Regions from separate parts of the Pediococcus sp. M21F004 genome, predicted to be linked through region 3. Evidence: predicted binding sites of a transcription regulator. Region 3 holds the regulator's gene; each other region holds the start of a gene.
What was found. The regulator CtsR, encoded in region 3, represses protease genes until heat stress. The targets are predictions, from matches to a motif close to TTGGTCAAAAAAGGTCAAANA.

Region 1: a site for CtsR is predicted at 3,312-3,332, ahead of clpP (ATP-dependent Clp endopeptidase proteolytic subunit ClpP). Genes of this name have one in related genera too.
Region 2: a site for CtsR is predicted at 2,878-2,898, ahead of ACLHK8_RS03345 (ATP-dependent Clp protease ATP-binding subunit). Genes of this name have one in related genera too.

Annotation. Positions count from the first base shown of each region.
Region 1 is NZ_CP177314.1:1,902,992-1,909,548, reverse strand. It holds gene gap (type I glyceraldehyde-3-phosphate dehydrogenase) at 1-199, opposite strand, end outside; gene ACLHK8_RS09480 (sugar-binding transcriptional regulator) at 267-1,295, opposite strand; gene rpoN (RNA polymerase factor sigma-54) at 1,497-2,831, opposite strand; tRNA gene ACLHK8_RS09470 (tRNA-Arg) at 2,898-2,969, shown strand; gene clpP (ATP-dependent Clp endopeptidase proteolytic subunit ClpP) at 3,407-4,003, shown strand; gene whiA (DNA-binding protein WhiA) at 4,070-4,999, opposite strand; gene ACLHK8_RS09455 (gluconeogenesis factor YvcK family protein) at 5,060-6,070, opposite strand; gene rapZ (RNase adapter RapZ) at 6,067-6,557, opposite strand, start outside.
Region 2 is NZ_CP177314.1:630,095-636,651, reverse strand. It holds gene ACLHK8_RS03350 (LTA synthase family protein) at 1-503, shown strand, start outside; gene ACLHK8_RS03345 (ATP-dependent Clp protease ATP-binding subunit) at 605-2,842, opposite strand; gene ACLHK8_RS03340 (hypothetical protein) at 3,092-3,289, shown strand; gene ACLHK8_RS03335 (phosphocarrier protein HPr) at 3,453-3,719, shown strand; gene ptsP (phosphoenolpyruvate--protein phosphotransferase) at 3,719-5,440, shown strand; gene ACLHK8_RS03325 (ISL3 family transposase) at 5,550-6,557, opposite strand, start outside.
Region 3 is NZ_CP177314.1:736,785-743,341, reverse strand. It holds gene ACLHK8_RS03955 (amino acid permease) at 1-87, shown strand, start outside; gene ACLHK8_RS03950 (deoxynucleoside kinase) at 219-851, shown strand; gene serS (serine--tRNA ligase) at 1,131-2,408, shown strand; tRNA gene ACLHK8_RS03940 (tRNA-Val) at 2,516-2,588, shown strand; tRNA gene ACLHK8_RS03935 (tRNA-Lys) at 2,591-2,663, shown strand; tRNA gene ACLHK8_RS03930 (tRNA-Leu) at 2,682-2,763, shown strand; tRNA gene ACLHK8_RS03925 (tRNA-Thr) at 2,791-2,863, shown strand; tRNA gene ACLHK8_RS03920 (tRNA-Gly) at 2,884-2,955, shown strand; tRNA gene ACLHK8_RS03915 (tRNA-Leu) at 2,989-3,074, shown strand; tRNA gene ACLHK8_RS03910 (tRNA-Arg) at 3,083-3,156, shown strand; tRNA gene ACLHK8_RS03905 (tRNA-Pro) at 3,260-3,333, shown strand; tRNA gene ACLHK8_RS03900 (tRNA-Pro) at 3,402-3,475, shown strand; gene ACLHK8_RS03895 (CtsR family transcriptional regulator) at 3,692-4,156, shown strand; gene ACLHK8_RS03890 (ATP-dependent Clp protease ATP-binding subunit) at 4,177-6,557, shown strand, end outside.

The sequences.
Region 1 (6,557 bases), 920 kb from region 3:
CATCTGTCGCGCTAACCTCACCAGGGAAAGTGCCATGTGTTGAGTCATACTTCAATAAATGTGCCAACATTGCTGGACTTGTCAAATCATTGATAGCCACAACTTCAATATCATTTGACTTTGCGCCTAATTCATAGATGCGACGGAAAGCTAAACGACCGATACGTCCAAAACCATTAATACCAATCTTTACAGTCATACTAAGATTTCCTCCTTTAGGAATCAAAAAAAATAATTTTTATTTTAAAAAGTGATGTTTAAAAACATTACTTTTTTAAAATCAAGTTTGCGGCACCTTCATCAGTAACCAAATACGTCTGGTGAGGTGCTAATTTCATGTAAGAACGGATTGCCTGAGCTTTTGTATGCCCACCTGCAACCGCCAAAACATGATCGATTGAATTGATACGTTCGAACTGTAAACCAATTCGAGGCACCCGATAAACGATCTCGCCCTGCTGATTATAAAAACAACCAAAAGCTTCTCCAACTGCTTCCTTTTTTTGTAAAAGATGCAAAATCTTCGGATCAACTTCTCGGCGTTCAGCCATTTCATCGGCGCGACCGATTCCGTGAATCACAACATTACTTTGCTCAATTAGTTGTAAGACCAATTGAACACTCGGTTCTTCCAGTAATGGCTGGTAACTCTTTTCACTCAATTTTTCTGGGACATACATTGATTGGCTTTCACCATGTGTACGTTCCGCCATGATTGAACAAACTGTGTTTGCTTGCATAGCAATTGATTGACCCATACCACCACGACCAGGAACGAAGGTAAGTTGTCGTTTAGTGGATAATTCTGGAGAAAATTCTTTAGCAACTTGTGCCATTGTATTTCCGCCCATCACCACTATTACATTATTACCCTCTGGTAACATTTTTGCAAGTGTATCGTTAAGAATTGTTCCCATTCCATCAAGAACGCGATCTTGATGATCACTATCTCCAGAAATAATAAAACAACGATCAATATTAAGAATCTGTGCTAGTTCCCGTTCCGATTGTTGTAAACCTAACATGCCATCGACCATATTACTTAAACCGTTTAAAGCAGAACGGCCTTCCTTAGTCAATGTCATCCCTGCTGGGGAAGCTTGAATCATCCCCAACTGCCTCAACATATCAGTATGTGTTCGTAAGACTCGTTCACTCATATTAAGATGAATGGCCAATCCACGACGACCAATTGGAGCCATCAGGGCAATTGATCGTAAGACTGAGAAACGTTTTAAAAAAACGTCTATCATGTCTGGTGCGATTGCTTCTAGCCATTTTAGCTCATTTTGCATGATCTCTCTGCTCCCAATTGGGACGTAAGTCGTCCATATGTGTCATTGAACGACCCGACAAATTCAAAATAATTGGCATACACCTAATCAAGTTATTTTTCGGTTGTATACCACTCACTTACATATTGAATTATATCAGGAGCCGCTCTTCATTGCAACTCAAACCCCTATGCAATCTTAAACGTTTTCTTAACCAACCCTCTAATCTGCTTCATACCGCTTTCGTGCCGATGATGACGGAATATTCAAACTTTCTCGATATTTTGCAACTGTCCGTCTAGAAACCTCAATCTTACGTTCTGCCAATTGTTTAACAATTTTTGCATCAGATAATGGTTTACGCTTATCCTCTTCATGAATAAACTTCTGCAATAACTGCTTCACTGTATCAACCGATAAGCCTTCTGGTGATGCATCTGTCTTAGCCACAGCGCTACTAAAAAATGATTTAAGTTCAAAAGTACCAAAGCGCGTTTGTAAATACTTGCCATTGACTGCCCGACTAATTGTGGATTCATGTAAACCCAATTTCAAGGCCACATCTTGTAACAGCAGCGGCCTCAATTCTTTGGTCTTTTCAAGGAAGAAAGCCTGTTGATGTTCAACTAAAACTCTTCCAACCCGTAAAATTGTGTTTTCTCTTTGTTGTAAGCTTCGAGAAATCCAATCGTACTCTTTCTTTTTCCCTTTGACATAGTCCGTTACTTCACTATCTTTTCGTTGTAACATCTTTTGAAAATAACGTTGTTGGAAATGCACGGCAGGTTTAGCCGATCGCGACATTCGAATACTAAGTTCTCCCTCCTCATTTTCCACAATCAAATCTGGAAAAATATATTGAGGACCCTCGTCATTAAAACGAGCGCCTGGCTTCGGGGTTAAGGTCCGGATATAATCAAAAATTTCTTGAATCTCTGCCAAAGTCATTTCTTGCTGCTTAGCAATTAAGGCCCATTTTTTATTTGCTAACTCCTCAAAATTTTCCTTTAAAAGCGTGATCGCATTTTTTGGTGCCCAATCATCGCTCTCAGCCTGAAGTAAAAGACTCTCTTGCAAATTTCTCGCCCCAACGCCCGGCGGATCCAGTTGCTGAATTAACGTTACAGCATCCACCATATCAACCTTGTTACTCCCGGTTTTTTCCATCGCGTCTTCAAGTGAAATGTCCAAGTAGCCATCTTGATCAATATACTCAAGTAAAAATAAAACTAAATTCCGTAAGGGAGTATCTCGCAGTGTGAGATGAATCTGATCAAGTAAATATTCAAACAAGGATTGATGACTGTCATTTGGAATTTGATTCATATAATTTTCATCAACTGATTGTGAAGATGATCTGGACTGCGAACTAATTGGTAGATCTTCTCGACTAGTTGACACATTAATTAATGGATTTTCCAACGCCTTTTGGTTCAAAAAATTTTGTAATTCTTCAACATTATATTGTAGAACTTGAATCGATTGCTGCAACGTCTGGGTCATTGCTAACCGTTGAGCTTGTTTTTGATGTTGATGTAGGCCCTGTTGAATAGCCAAGTAGATCACCTCTTTTTAAATAGCTTGTTTTTTTAAAGTGAATACAGTAAAATTAAAAGGTAGTTTGCGCCGTTAGTGTAGTGGATCGCACGTGAGATTCCGGTTCTTGAGACGCGGGTTCGACTCCCGCATGGCGCATTTTTTTGTACCCAAAATTATTTTAGCCTTTTCAAAAATGTTGTTTCGTCACTGTTGAAAGGGTGTTCATAGTCTTCTAATTATTAAACACTAGTTATTAGATGTCAAACAAAATCATTTAAAAACAATAGTTGCCCACATTTTACAAAATAAAGATAAACCTTATTTAGAGCTGATTATCTTCAGCTCTTTTTTAGAACAAATCACTACCTTTACCATCCACCACACAAAAGTGAAAAAGATTAGAAACATGTTCTCAGGCCTTGTATCATGCCACTGTGATGCTTGATGGAAGCTAGTATTAAGGGGATTAATCAAAAAAAGATTCAAAGCGAGTAAAATTGTTTGACCTTTTTTGACCTTGGCGTTAAGCTATTACTATATTAGTGATGAACTAATAAAATAAAAAATTAAATTTAAAGGGAGGCTACTAAGTTATGAACTTAGTTCCAACAGTTATTGAACAATCATCACGTGGCGAACGTGCTTATGATATCTATTCCCGTTTGTTGAAGGATCGAATCATTATGCTTTCCGGTGCTATCGATGATGACGTTGCTAACTCAATTATTGCCCAGCTTTTGTTTCTTGATGCCCAAGACTCTGAGAAAGATATTTACCTATATATCAACTCTCCCGGTGGTGTTGTAACTGCCGGCCTTGCAATTTACGATACAATGAACTTCATCAAATCTGATGTTCAAACAATCGTAATGGGGATGGCTGCATCTATGGCTAGTGTATTGGCATCGTCTGGTACAAAGGGCAAGCGTTTTGCTTTACCTCATTCAGAAGTGTTGATTCATCAGCCATCTGGTGGTGCTCAAGGACAACAAACTGAAATTGAAATTGTCGCAGAAGAAATTCTAAAGACACGTAAACAATTGAACCAAATCTTGGCTGACAATTCTGGTCAACCATTGAAAGTTATTAATCGTGATACCGAGCGTGATCATTACTTTACAGCTCAAGAAGCTGTTGATTACGGCTTGATTGACGGAATTATGGCCAATAACGAAGATTTAAAGAAGTAACATTTCAGATATTCAAAAAAAGACACTGAGTTTTTATAACTCGGTGTCTTTTTTTGTTTACAGACTCTACGCACGTAATTTATCTGCATATTCATTTAATTTTCGTAGTCGATGGTTAATCCCCGATTTTGAAATTGCACCACTTGGAATCAACTCGCCCAATTCCTTTAAACTGACTTCTTGATTATCCAATCTAACTCGCGCAACCTCTTGAAGTTTTGGTGGTAATTTATTAATTCCTACCATTTCATCAATATATTTAATGTTATTGATTTGTTTACTCGAAGCGTTAGCAACTTTCGTCAAATTAGCATTTTCGCAATTTACAAGCCGATTAACAGAATTGCGCATATCACGAAGAATCCGAACGTCCTCAAATTTCAGCATCGAATTGGTTGCTCCAATTAAAGATAGGAAGTCCGCAATTCGTTCCGCTTCCTTCAAATAGACAATATATCCGCTACGTCGCTCAGTCGAACGCGCATTTAAATGATATCGATTCATCCATTCAGTCAACATTGCGTTGTGTGTTTCATATAAAGAATAAATTTCCAAGTGATATCGACTTGTTTCAGGATTATTAACTGATCCTCCAGCCAAAAATGCACCTCTTAAATAAGAACGGATTTCACCCTCAGTTGTCAGTAAATCATCAGGCACTTTCTCATTAATCTGAAAACCATTCGTTAAAATAGATAAATCTTCCAGAATAGCTTGGGCATTTGTCATCAAACGGACAATATAAAGATTATTTTTCTTGAGCTTCATTTTGCGACGAACAATTAATTCCCCTTCAACAGAGTAAAAATCCTTTAATAGTGTGTAAATTCGTCGCGCAATTGCGGGATTTTCGGTTTGCACACTTAACACTAACTGATGATGAACCAAATTAATTGAACCATTCATGCGAATAAGAGCCATCAATTCAGCTTTTGCATTTTCAGGATGGACTTCAATCCCAGTTAGCTCTTTTTTTACTTCACTTGCATACGACACGAAAATCCCTTCCTTCTAAATTATAATTTTTCTTGCTAACAATTCTTCAAAACACACTGTTTAGTCACAGGCTTTAGGATTTCCTGCCATATTAAACAATTCTTCGGCCACCCGATCACCATCATGAAAAGCTCCGTGGTCGCGCAAACTAAGAAAGTTATTGGAAACCACCCGACAGTTTTGAGCTCTTAAGCCTTTAAAATCGGATCCAACTTGAGTAGAATACTCGTCGTAACGATCATAATCCATGTAGTCATCAGGTACCTTAGCTGTATTTACGAGCACAGTATCGACGAAATTTTGTCCCAAGTGCTCATTCAACACCCGAACATGATCGGAGTCCGTGAAGTTATCCGTTTCGCCTTTTTGAGTCATAATGTTACAAATGTACACAACCTCTGCTGTGGTTTTTAAAACCGCATCCCCAATGTTTGAAATCATCAGATTAGGGAGAATGCTCGTGAATAAGCTTCCGGGTCCAAGCACGATTTCATCCGCATCTAAAATAGCGTCAATGGCCTCTTGAACAGCATGTGGCTTTTCATTCGCCTTCCAAGAGGTTGGCTCTACCCAAATTCGTTTAATTGTTTTATGGGCGGCAGTAATTTCAGACTCTCCTGCCAATTGACTGCCATCACTAAATTCGGCATGAAGCACAAGCGGTTCATCTGAGGCTGGGTAAATATGACCATCAACCTTCATCATTTCGGAAAGTTCCTGGACCGCAGTAAAAATTCCCGATTTCATTTCCGATAAAGCCGCAATAATTAGGTTCCCAATTGCATGTCCAGATAAGAAACTATCATTACTTTTAAATCGATATTGAAAAATATCGAGTTCTAGTTTTGGCAAATCAGAAAGCGCCACAATCACATTACGAATGTCGCCAGGGGGCACAACGTTGACGTAGTTTCGAATGACGCCTGAGGACCCCCCATCATCAGCGACTGTAACAATGGCTGTGATGTCTGCATTTTGTTTTTTTAAGCTTTTTAAGATGACCGGTAAACCAGTCCCACCACCAATCACCACAAATTTAGGGCGATTTTTTGCCGCATGTTTCTTTGTCATGATCGATTCACAGTTTCCTTTCGCTTGTTCATATCACGATGTTGAATATGAACAGTATAGTCGGACTCCAAATCTTCAGCAACACGCTTTGCAATCGCCACAGACCGGTGTTGACCGCCTGTACAGCCAATTGCAATTGTGACTGTCGACTTGCCTTCTTTTTGATAACCAGGCATTACATATTTTAATAATGAAATAAAATGATTATAGAATTTTTCAGTAACAGGTTGTTCCATCACATACTTGTACACAGCATCGTCTAAGCCAGACTTACTCTTTAGCTCTGGCACATAATAAGGGTTAGGTAAGAATCGAACGTCCATCACGATATCTGCATCAATTGGGAGCCCATATTTAAAACCAAAAGAAACCACTTCGATATGGAATTTCCCTGTTGCACCTTCTGTACCAAAATTCTCAAAAATCTGTTCTCGTAATTCACGCGGTGTCATTGAAGTGGTGTCAATCACATATTGCGCATTTGAAC
Region 2 (6,557 bases), 110 kb from region 3:
AGTTTGGTCAAGATCTCCTTTCAAAGGATCGTAATCAAATTGTTTCCTTTAGGGATGGAGACTTTGTTTCGCCGAAGTACACTAAGTATGGGGGCGATCTGTATCTGACTAAGACGGGACAACAGATTACAGATGAAACGGATACTGAGAAAAAAGAAGTCGCTAAAATTCAAAAGTATGTCAATCAGGAATTATCGTTATCCGATTCCGTTATTAACGGTGATTTACTCCGATTCTCAAAACAAAGCTGGTTTAAAAAAGTCGACAAATCAGATTTTAATTATAAAAAATCGGCGGCATTGAAAGAATTAAGTGAAGCGCAGACGAAGACACCAACCAGTTTATTAAAAGAAAATGACGGAAAATCAACGGAGGATCTCTACAAAACTGACGCACCCGAATTAAAGAGTGAAAGTTCAAGTAGCAGTAGTGATGATAGCAGCAGTTCCAGTTCAGGCTCTAGCTCGAGTTCATCAGCTTCATCGTCATCTTCATCAAAGTAAATTAAAGGAGCTTATATCATTGTTTATAAAACCAGATATGGGCTCCTTTTTGGATACAAAAAAACCAAGTCACCAGGGACTTGGTTTTTACAACTTAACTATTAAGATTTAGAAGATGATGCTTTTTTTGCGGGAGCGAGATCTTCAGTGGATAAGGTAATCTCACCATCGGCAATTTTTGCCACAAGATTTTTTGCATCCGCATGATCAAGATAGTAATCCGCAATGCGATCTTCAATTTGCTCTTGAATGACACGTCGCAAAGGACGAGCACCCATTTTTGGATCATAACCTAATTCGACTAGCTTCTCTTCAACTGGTTCTGTCACATGCACATGTAAGCCTTGAACGGCCAACATTTTATTAACATCACCAATCATTAAGTCAACAATCTTCATTAAGGTTTCCTTAGTGAGTGAATTGAATTCGACAATGTCATCAAACCGGTTTAAAAATTCTGGTTTGAAGTAATTACCTAACTTGTTCAAAACGGAATGCGTTTCACCCTTAGCTGCAGCACCAAATCCGACATCAGCTTCAACATCACCAGTTCCGGCGTTGGAAGTCATGATAATAATCGTGTCTTTAAAACTGACGGTGCGACCTTGTGAATCGGTCAAACGGCCATCATCAAGAATTTGAAGGAACATATGCATGACATCTGGATGAGCTTTTTCAACTTCATCAAGTAAGATCAAGCTGTATGGGTGACGACGAACCTGTTCGGTCAACTGACCAGCCTCTTCGTAGCCAACATAGCCAGGAGGGGAACCAATCAATTTAGAAATTGAATGTGGTTCCATGTACTCACTCATGTCAAAGCGGATCATTGAATCCTCAGAGCCAAAGAGCTCATTAGCTAATTGTTTAGCTAATTCAGTTTTACCAACTCCGGTAGGACCAACGAATAAGAAAGACCCAATTGGTCGGCCAGTGCCATTTAGCCCAATTCGATTTCGCCGAATTGCTCGAGCAATTTTGTTCACGGCTTCGCTTTGACCAATAACTTTGGAGTTCAAATCTTTACCAAGGTTTTGAAGCTGCTCTTGTTCCCGTTTTTGGAGTTCACCAACCGGGATACTAGTTTTTTCTTCAATAATTTGTTCCATATCTTTATCGGTTACAGTAGGAATTTCGTTTTGGTTAGCTGCACCAGACTTGGTTTTTTCTAATTTATTGATTTGGTCACGATAATAAGCGGCTTTTTCATAATCTTCAGCTTTAGTTGCATCTTGCTTGTATTTTTCGGCATTATCAATCTTTTGCTGAATAGTATTTGGATCAACCGTATTAATTGTCAAATTTTTCTTAGAACCTGTTTCATCAAGCAGGTCGATTGCCTTATCAGGTAAGAAACGATCCTGAATGTAGCGTTTTGACAATTTGGCTGCCGCCTCAATTGCTTTATCTGTGTAGTGAACATGGTGATAATCTTCGTATTTCTTTTGAATACCCTTTAAAATCTTGATGGAAGCTTCCACACTAGGTTCGTCGACTTGAACAGGTTGCAAACGACGGGCAAGAGCAGCATCTTTTTCAATATCACGGTATTCATTTAAAGTTGTTGCACCAACAAGTTGGAAATCGCCACGGGCAAGAGCGGGTTTCAAAACGTTACCTGCGTCCATGCCACCTTCAGCGTTACCAGCACCAACAATTTCATGAATTTCATCAATAAAGACGATGGCGTCCTTATTCTTTTGAACTTCTTTCATAAGTTGTTGCATCCGTTGTTCAAACTGTCCTCTAATTCCAGTTCCTTGAACAAGTGAAACAACGTCTAAACGAATAATTTGTTTGTTAATCAATTTTTGAGGAACATCACCAGCCACAATCTTTTCAGCTAGGCCCTCAACAACTGCTGTTTTACCAACACCGGCTTCACCAATTAAAACTGGATTGTTTTTGGTACGACGGTTCAGTATTTCAATAACCCTTGAAATTTCTGTATCGCGTCCAATAACAGGATCAATTTTCCCTTGTTTTGCTAGATCAGTCAGATTTAAGCCGTACTGAGCTAACAGACCACCTTGGCCATTTTGGCGACCACCATTATTATCAGTGGGGCCACTAGGTTGAGTAGGGGGAACCTGTTGACTAAAGTTTTGCGCATTTTCAACGTTACCATTTTGCATAGCACGGAAAATGTCGTCTAGATTTCCAAATCCAAATGGGTCTTGTGCCATATTCGTAGCACCTCCATTTCCAAAATTATTGCCTTCTTGTTGTTTTAGAAGTTGATAGCAATTTTGACAAAGATCAATCTGCCGCTGTTGTCCATTCACATTAACGTGCAGATGAATCGTTGCTTCATTTTTATGACAATTTTGACAAAGCATCTTGCCGTCTCCTTTCGAAAAATCAAAGCTTAAAAAGTTTGACCAACTTTGACCATGAACACATTATACCTCGCATACTAATTTGTGCAAGCAATTTGTTTTCTAAAATTTAGCCTGCTAGAATCGGATAATCAGCCAATGCGCTGGTCACAAAGCTATATTAGCACTTTCATAATTAGAGTGCCAATGTTTGAACTTTTTTATGAAATCAACTAAACTAAAATTATCCAAAAAAGGGTAGGTGATTAAATGGCACGCGACTTTTCAAATTTATTAGAGCAGCTGCGTCAGGGAAGCATCAAGGAATTAATAGTTGAATCGGATGAGTTTCCCGATTTTCAACCTATTTATATGAAGTATGAACAACGAAAAAGAATTATTGGTCAAGCTCAGAGAAACGGAAAAGTGGTTTACCATTTTGAAAGTGATGAAAACGGTAAATCTTAATTTTCTTTTAATTTCGTGAAAGGGCTTGTAATAATTTAGAGAAATTGCTAAAATCAATGGGAAAGGCTGATTATTTGTTAGTAGAATAAATGGTTATTTATTTTTTACTATTAAAAGAAAGCCCTTACCAAATTATATATATATTAAAGGAGATCGATTTATAATGGAAACACGCGACTTTCATATTATTGCAGAAACAGGTATTCATGCTCGTCCAGCTACTTTATTAGTACAGGCAGCTAGCAAATTTAACGCAGACGTTAAGTTAACTTACAAAGACAAATCAGTTAATTTGAAGTCTATTATGGGTGTAATGTCATTAGGTGTTGGCCAGAATGCTGATGTAACAGTTTCTGCCGATGGCGACGACGAAAAAGAAGCAATTGAAGCACTCGCAGATACAATGAAAAAGGAAGGACTTTCTGACTAATGACAAAAGAATTGAAGGGAATTGCTGCCAGTGATGGTGTTGCAATTGCGAAAGCTTACATGCTTGTCGACCCTGATCTGTCATTTGATAAGAAAACAATTGATGATCCAGATGCTGAAATCAAACGACTTAATGCCGCTTTGGACGCATCTAAATCAGAATTAGAGTTAATCAAAAGTAAGGCTTCTGAGAATCTTGGAGAGGATGAAGCCGAGGTTTTTGAAGCACATATTACGATTCTCTCCGATCCTGAATTAATTGGGAATATTGAAGATAAGATCAAGAATGATTCTGTAAATGCAGAACAAGCATTAAAAGATGTAACAGATGGCTTTATTGAAACATTTGAAGCTATGACTGATAACCAATACATGCAAGAACGTGCCGGAGATATCCGTGACGTCACAAAACGTGTAATGAGTCATTTATTAGGTGTTGAATTACCAAATCCAGCCCTGATTAACTCTGAAGTGGTTATTGTAGCGCACGATTTGACTCCAAGTGATACTGCACAATTGGATCGCAAGTATGTCAAAGGCTTTATTACTGATATTGGTGGAAGAACTTCGCATTCAGCAATTATGTCTCGAACACTTGAAATTCCTGCAGTTGTTGGTAGTGAAAAAGCTACAACAGAAATTAAATCCGGAGAAAATGTCGTTATTGACGGAATTCACGGTGTCGCAATTGTTGAACCTGATGCTGACCAAGTTTCTAAGTATGAACTTATGCAAAAAGGATTCTTGGCACAAAAAGCTGAATGGTACAAACTTCGTGACGAAAAGACTTTGTCAAAAGATGGCGTTCACTTTGATTTAGCAGCTAATATTGGTACTCCAGATGATATTAAGGGAGTTGTCGATAATGGTGCTGAAGTAGTCGGCTTGTTCCGTTCTGAATTCTTATACATGGATGCCAGTGAGCTTCCAAGTGAAGATGATCAGTTTAAGGCATACAAAGCCGTTGTTGAAGGCATGAAGGGCAAACAGGTTGTTGTTCGGACAATGGATATTGGTGGAGACAAGCAGTTACCATACTTGCCACTTCCAGAAGAAATGAACCCGTTCTTGGGCTACCGAGCAATTCGGATCAGTCTTGATCGTACAGACTTGTTCCGTACCCAGTTACGCGCATTATTGCGGGCTTCTGCATACGGAAAGCTTGCTATCATGTTCCCAATGATCGCAACCGTTGCTGAATTTAAGAAAGCTAAAGCTATCTTTGAAGATGAAAAACAAAAGATGGTTAAAGCTGGTACTAAGATCGGTGATGAAATCCAAGTTGGTATGATGATGGAAATCCCAGCTGCTGCAATTATTGCAGATAAGTTAGCTAAGTATGTTGACTTCTTCAGTATTGGTACCAACGATTTGATTCAGTATTCATTTGCTGCTGATCGTGGTAACGAAAAAGTTTCATACCTATATCAACCATATAATCCATCATTGTTACGTTTAATCAAACGTACAATTGATGCTTCTCATGCAGAAGGTAAATGGACTGGTATGTGTGGTGAAATGGCTGGAGATCAAACAGCTGTTCCAATTTTAATGGGTCTTGGTTTGGATGAATTCTCAATGAGTGCAACTTCAGTTTTGAAGACTCGTTCATTGATGAAACGCTTAGACACCAAAGAAATGAAGAAGTTAGCTGATAAAGCAGTTACTGAAGCAGAAACTAACGACGATGTTATCAAACTCGTTAATGATGCAGTTAAATAACTGAAATTAATTTTACTTAAAATCTCTTAGGATGATACATATCCTGAGAGATTTTTTGCGGCTCTTTGTCAAATCCTGTTGATAGATGAATTTGGGACACTGTTAGAAGTTATGCAACTTCTAACAGTGTCTTTTTGTTTGGTTTGGTTCTCATTTGTTGTAATTTAACTCTTGAAACTAAGTGGTGATAATTTCGGAAACCGAAGGCAGTTCTTTGAATTTGCTTAATCATTCTATTGATCCCTTCAATTGGACCATTAGAATACTTTGATTCACTGGCATTGAGGACTATTTCAAGATTCTTTTTAAATGTGGTTAAAACATCTTTCATTTGCGAGCTAAGCTTATCGTTGTTATATAAATATTGAACAAGACCATCTTTGTCGTGATTTTTAAGACATATCATAATGCCTTGCATGGCGTTATAAGTATTTAACAGTCTTTCATCAACATCTAGACCTAACTGAACTCTTTCGAGTTGAGTTACTTGTTTCCTAAGGTGTCGATCGAAAAATGTTTTTTTAATCTCAAGCTCATCGAAGTGTTTTAAATAAAGTTTCCAGGAGAATTTAAGCATCCGATATTCCTTGGATTGTTTCTTGTATTCTTTCATAATTTGAACGCGACTTTGGTTAAAAGATCTAGTCATCATCGCAACAATATGAAAACGATCGACAATTATTTTGGCATTTGGAAATACCAATCTGGCGATATCTTGATAGTAACTATTAAGGTCCAGAGAAACTGTCTTTACTTGCTTTCTAGCGGTGCTGTCAAACTTATTAAAGTAATCAATAATAGTTTGTTTAAAGCGATCCGGTAGGATCTGTTGAATTTCATGATCACCATCACCGTTAATACAAAGAAAGTGGAAATCGCCGCCAACACCACGAAATTCATCCATAGATAAGTGCTCAGGTAAAGAATGATAATTTCTCCGAAATAGATCATCATAGTTGTCTAAATAGCGACAAACGGTACTGGGAGAAACACTATTGTCTAAAGCAATACTAGTCTGAGTACGATCATCCTGAAGATGCATGAATATTTTTTGTCTGGTAGCTTTGGAAATATTACAATACTTATTGACGAGGTCTGTTGTTGCCATTACCGAGTT
Region 3 (6,557 bases):
AAATATCATACGCATATTATTCCGTTGGATGAAGTTGATTTAACGCAACCCGATTTTATTTTAAAGTCTCGAAAAATCAAGAAATAAGTGTATAATGCAAGATGCTGTAATAAAAGAGAAATCATGGTAATTGGTTGATTTTTAAAACCATATATTGTTTTTGAATCTGAACATGCTACAATATATAGTATTAAAAGATGAATAAAGGGGAACTTCGAATGATTGCATTATCAGGTCCAATTGGAGCAGGAAAAACAACGTTAACGGAAATTTTATCTCAACATTTAGGCACAAAAGCTTATTATGAATCAGTTGATGATAACCAAATTTTGCCACTTTTTTACAAAGACCCTAAGCGCTACGCATTTTTACTGCAAATTTATTTTTTGAATCGACGTTTAGATGGCATCAAAGAAGCTTTTCAGACTAAAAATAGTGTGATGGATCGTTCGATTTATGAAGATTCACTTCTTTTCCATTTGAATGCAGATTTAGGACGGGCAACCAAGACAGAAGTGCAAATTTACGATTCTTTATTAACTAATATGATGGAAGAATTACCAGAAACTCATTATAAGAAAAATCCGGATTTATTGATTGATATCAACATTTCCTTTGATACGATGTTAAATCGGATTCAAAAACGAGGCCGTTCTTACGAACAAATTGATAATGACCCTAGCTTGTATGAATATTATCAGGATTTGAATCATCGTTATGCTGAATGGTATGACAATTATAACGAAAGCCCTAAGATTCAGATTGACGGGGATCAGTTCGATTTTGTGGAAGACCCACAGGCCCGTGAAAAGGTCATTCAAATTGTGGATCAAAAAATTGCTGAAATTTAGTTGTTTCTTGGAACTTTTTCGGTTATGATAAGTGTAAATAGTAAACGTGAAGCCTTTTTTAAGTAGATTTAAAGCGAGATAGAGCTAGTGAAAGCTATCAATCGAAACTCCGAGAGGCAAAAGCGGGTGAGTAATATCACACGGCTGCGGTCGTTAACCATAATTGAGGGTGCTGGTAACAGCAAACTTGGGTGGTACCGCGAAATAAAGTCTTTTCGTCCCAATTGATGGGATGAGAAGGCTTTTTATTGTGTAATTAAAAATTAGGAGGTTTTAATAATGTTAGATTTAAAAGAAATTCGAAATAATACGGATTATATTAAGGAACGCTTAGGCACACGAGGAATTGATCCAAAAGAAATTGATAAGCTTTTAGACATGGACCAAAAACGTCGAGATTTGATTGTTGAAAGTGAAAATTTGAAGAAGACCCGAAATGAAGTGTCAGATCAAATTTCGCAGTTAAAACGCAATAAAGAAGATGCCAACGATAAAATTACAGAGATGCGTAAAGTCGGGGGCGAAATCAAAGAACTTGATCAACAGCTTCAAACTTTAACTGAAGGAGTTCAGAACAAGGCTGCGCATTTGCCAAATATCCCTAATAAAACAGTTCCAATTAGTTTGACGGAAGAAGGCAGCGTTGAGCTTCGTAAAGTTGGCAAGCCTCGCGAATTTTCGTTTAGTCCTAAACCCCATTGGGAAATTGGTGAAGATTTAGGTATCTTAGATTTTGAACGAGCAGCCAAAGTTTCTGGTAGTCGTTTTGTGTACTATGTAGGACTTGGTGCTCGACTTGAACGTGCCGTATACAACTTTTTCTTAGATCAAAACACTGAAGCCGGATATACAGAAATGATTCCCCCCTACATGGTTAATGACGATTCTATGTTTGGCACAGGTCAATTTCCAAAGTTTAAAGAAACGCATGCTGGGTACGAAATTCAAGATAGTGACCTGACCTTAATTCCTACTGCTGAAGTACCATTGGTCAATTTCCATCGCAATGAAATTCTGGATGCTGATACGTTACCAATCAGTGAGACTGCCTTATCACCTGCATTTCGTTCAGAAGCCGGAAGCGCAGGCCGAGATACCCGAGGTTTGATTCGGATGCACCAATTCAATAAGGTAGAAATGGTGAAGTTCACCAAACCCGAAGATTCATGGAATGAGCTTGAAAAGCTGACAAATCAAGCCGAAAGTTTATTAAAACTGTTGAAGTTACCGTATCATGTGATTACGTTAACCACTAGTGATATGAGCTTTACAGCGGCAATGACACATGATTTGGAAGTCTGGATTCCAGCCCAAAATATGTATCGAGAAATCTCTAGTTGTTCAAACTGTACAGATTTTCAAGCCCGACGCGCACAGATTCGGTATCGTGATGACCAAGGAAAACTACAGTACGTGCATACCTTGAACGGTTCCGGATTAGCGGTTGGACGAACAGTTGCAGCCATTTTAGAAAATTATCAAAATGAAGATGGTTCAGTAACGGTTCCCGAAGCATTGATTCCATATATGGGTGGCATAACGAAGATTACTAAATAGGTAAGTCGGAAAGCTCGTTTTTTAGACAAATAATTTTTGCGACAACTACAAAATGTTATTGACAATTACTAATGGTCAATGATAATATTATGTAGTTGTCATTTGATGGAGGATTAGCTCAGTTGGGAGAGCGTCTGCCTTACAAGCAGAGGGTCACAGGTTCGAGCCCTGTATCCTCCATTGAGCCGTTAGCTCAGTTGGTAGAGCATCTGACTTTTAATCAGAGGGTCGGCAGTTCGAGACTGCCACGGCTCATTTACACATATAAGCATTGCGGGCGTGGCGGAATTGGCAGACGCGCAAGATTTAGGTTCTTGTATCGAAAGATGTAAGGGTTCGAGTCCCTTCGCCCGCACTTCTAATTAATAGATATTATTAATTAGCCGACTTAGCTCAGTTGGCAGAGCATCTGTCTTGTAAACAGGGGGTCGGAGGTTCGAATCCTCTAGTCGGCATTCACCAATTTAATAACTTTGCGGAAGTAGTTCAGTGGTAGAACATCACCTTGCCATGGTGGGGGTCGCGAGTTCGAATCTCGTCTTCCGCTTTGTAGTTTTATAACTACAAGCACATAAGCATTGCCGGGGTGGCGGAATTGGCAGACGCACAGGACTTAAAATCCTGCGGTCAGTGATGACCGTACCGGTTCGATCCCGGTCCTCGGCATTTAATAAGCACCCATAGCGCAATTGGATAGAGTGTCTGACTACGAATCAGAAGGTTGTAGGTTCGACTCCTACTGGGTGCATCATTATTATTAAAGCTTACTGTTTAATCAGTAGACTGAATAAGTTAAAATGCCAACTGTGAGTTTTTATAAGTTGGCATTTTAATTAGTTTGATAATATGAGCGGGAAGTAGCTCAGCTTGGTAGAGCACCTGGTTTGGGACCAGGGGGTCGCAGGTTCGAATCCTGTCTTCCCGATTAAGCACTAAGACGGTGGAAAAGTGCCCTTACGTAAGAATTACCCACTTAAAGTTATTTACCAGTAACGGGAAGTAGCTCAGCTTGGTAGAGCACCACGTTCGGGACGTGGGGGTCGCAGGTTCAAATCCTGTTTTCCCGATAATGGAAAATAAGAAAGTCACGAAGTCAAACTCGTGGCTTTTTTATTTTTTAAAAGTGAAGCAATTAATTAAAATCTTAAAAACAATAATTTATCCCTAAAAATAGCTGTCATTAGTGCGAACCACCTTAGAAAGTTAAAAAACTTTGCTTTTTAATGAGAGTTTCGTATAATGAAAGTCAACATTAGTCAAAGATGCAAGAAAGGGTGTGCAAAATGAGTCAAAACATTTCCGATATCATTGAAAAATATTTAAAACAAATTTTGGCTGATTCAGAGGAAATTGAGATTCGGCGCTCGGAGATTGCTGACTTGTTTGATGTTGTGCCTTCTCAAATTAATTATGTCATTAAGACCCGTTTTACCATTCAAAATGGCTATGTAGTAGAAAGTAAACGTGGTGGTGGTGGCTACATCCGGATTGAAAAAGTCAAATTACTTGATGATTTGGATGTTTTAGATACACTTATTCAAGTGATTGGTGAGGCCATCAATCAACGAGACGCTCTCTCCATCGTTAAAAGTTTGTACGAGGACGATGTCATTGACAAAAGAGAAGGAAACTTGATTTTGGCGGCAATTGACAAGAAAACTTTAGCAATGAGTGATCGTGTTGAGGAAGATCAGTTACGAGCGAGAATTTTAATTGGAATTTTAAATCATTTACGGTATGAGAGCTAAAAAGAAAGTAGGGTGTTAACATGGATAACTTATTTACACCAAGTGCAAAGAATGTTTTGGCTATTTCGCAAGAACAAGCTAAGCGTTTTAAACACCAAGCAGTAGGAACAGAACACTTATTGTTGGCCCTAGCGATAGAAAAGAACGGCATTGCCTACAAAGTATTTCAGCAGTTTTCGGTCACGGAAACAGATATTGTGGAAGAAATTGAACGTTTTACAGGCTATGGGACTTTAAAAAATATTGGCGCTAACGATTATTTGCCATACTCACCAAAGGCCAAGGAAGTTTTGGCAACTGCTGGTGATGAGGCTAAGCGATTAGGTGCTGCTAAAATTGGCACAGAGCATTTACTGTTGGCTCTATTGAGTGATGAAAACATTTTGTCATCTCGGATTTTAATCAGTTTGGACATGGATCTTGCTCAAACACGCAAGGTTATTTTACGCAAATTGGGGGTCAGTGCTTCGGCACAGATTCGCCAAAATCAAGCGCAAACTCGGCGAGGGGCCAAACCTCAAGGTACACCAACGTTAGATTCAGTGGCGCGTAATATGAGTCAGATGGCCCAAGATGGTCAGATTGATCCAGTGATTGGCCGTGAAAAAGAAGTTAAACGAGTGATTCAAATTTTGAGTCGCCGTACAAAAAATAACCCAGTTTTAATTGGTGAACCAGGCGTTGGTAAGACAGCGATTGCTGAGGGCCTTGCCCAACGCATGATTGATGGCAATGTGCCTGCAGATCTTGCTAACAAGCGATTGATGATGCTTGATATGGGATCACTTGTAGCTGGCACAAAATATCGTGGTGAATTTGAAGATCGCCTTAAAAAAGTGATTGATGAAATCCATGAAGATGGTCATATTGTATTGTTTATTGATGAACTGCATACGTTGATCGGTGCCGGTGGTGCTGAAGGGGCGATTGATGCTTCTAATATTTTGAAGCCAGCCTTAGCTCGTGGTGAATTACAAACAATCGGTGCGACCACTCTAAATGAGTATCAAAAATATATTGAAACAGATGCAGCTTTAGAACGACGGTTTGCCAAGGTTGAAGTTGATGAACCTACGACCGAAGAATCTGTTCAGATTTTACGGGGACTACGACCAAAATATGAAGAACATCACCATGTCGCAATTACCGATGATGCCATCAAACAAGCTGTGTCATTATCAGATCGATACATTAGTGATCGCTTTTTACCAGATAAAGCCATTGATTTAATGGATGAAGCGGCCGCTAAAGTTAGAATTGATCAAATGGGTGAAACCAAGAAATCAACTTCTGAAACTAAATTACAAAAATTGACGGATGAAAAAGAAGCTGCAATTGAAGCACAAGATTTTGAGGAAGCTCAAAAGATCAGAGTTAAAGAAGAAAAACTACGCAATAAAATTGAAAAAGCTCAGGCTAATTCTCAAGACGAAGATAAAAAGCCTAAGTATCAATTACAAGAAACTGCAGAAGACGTTGCACAAGTTGTTTCTGAATGGACCGGGGTGCCACTCACTCAGTTACAGAAAACAGAAAGCGATCGTTTAGTTAACTTGGAATCAATCTTGCACAAACGGGTGATTGGCCAAGAAGAAGCTGTTTCGGCAGTTTCACGGGCAATCAGACGTGCTCGGAATGGTTTAAAAGATCCTGGGCGCCCAATTGGCTCATTTATGTTCTTAGGACCAACCGGAGTCGGAAAAACTGAGCTGGCAAAAGCTTTGGCAGAAGCAATGTTTGGATCGGAAGACAATATGATTCGCATTGATATGTCAGAGTATATGGAACGCTACAGTACAAGCCGTTTAATTGGATCGGCACCTGGCTATGTTGGGTACGATGAAGGTGGCCAATTAACCGAGCGAGTTCGTCAAAAGCCATACTCTGTCGTTTTATTTGATGAGGTAGAAAAAGCCCATCCTGATGTGTTCAATATTCTTTTACAAGTTTTAGATGATGGTTATTTGACTGATTCTAAAGGACGTAAAGTTGATTTTCGCAACACAATTCTGATTATGACTTCTAACTTGGGTGCAACAGCACTGAGAGACGAGAAATCAGTTGGCTTTGGTGCTAAAGATGCCAGTCAAAACTACACGGCTATGGCCTCTAAGATTCGTGAAGTCCTTAAGCAGAGTTTCCGTCCGGAATTTTTGAACCGAATTGACGAAAATATTATCTTCCATTCCTTAACTCGTCCTCAACTTCACCAAATTGTGAAATTAATGTCGCAACAAATTCTTAAACGAGTTGCCGATCAAGGAATGACGGTCAAAATTACGCCGGCTGCTATTGATGCCGTTGCGGAAGCAGGCTTTGATCCGGAGTATGGCGCACGGCCAATTCGCCGGGCTTTCCAGACCAAAGTCGAAGACCAATTAAGTGAGTTAATGCTTTCCGG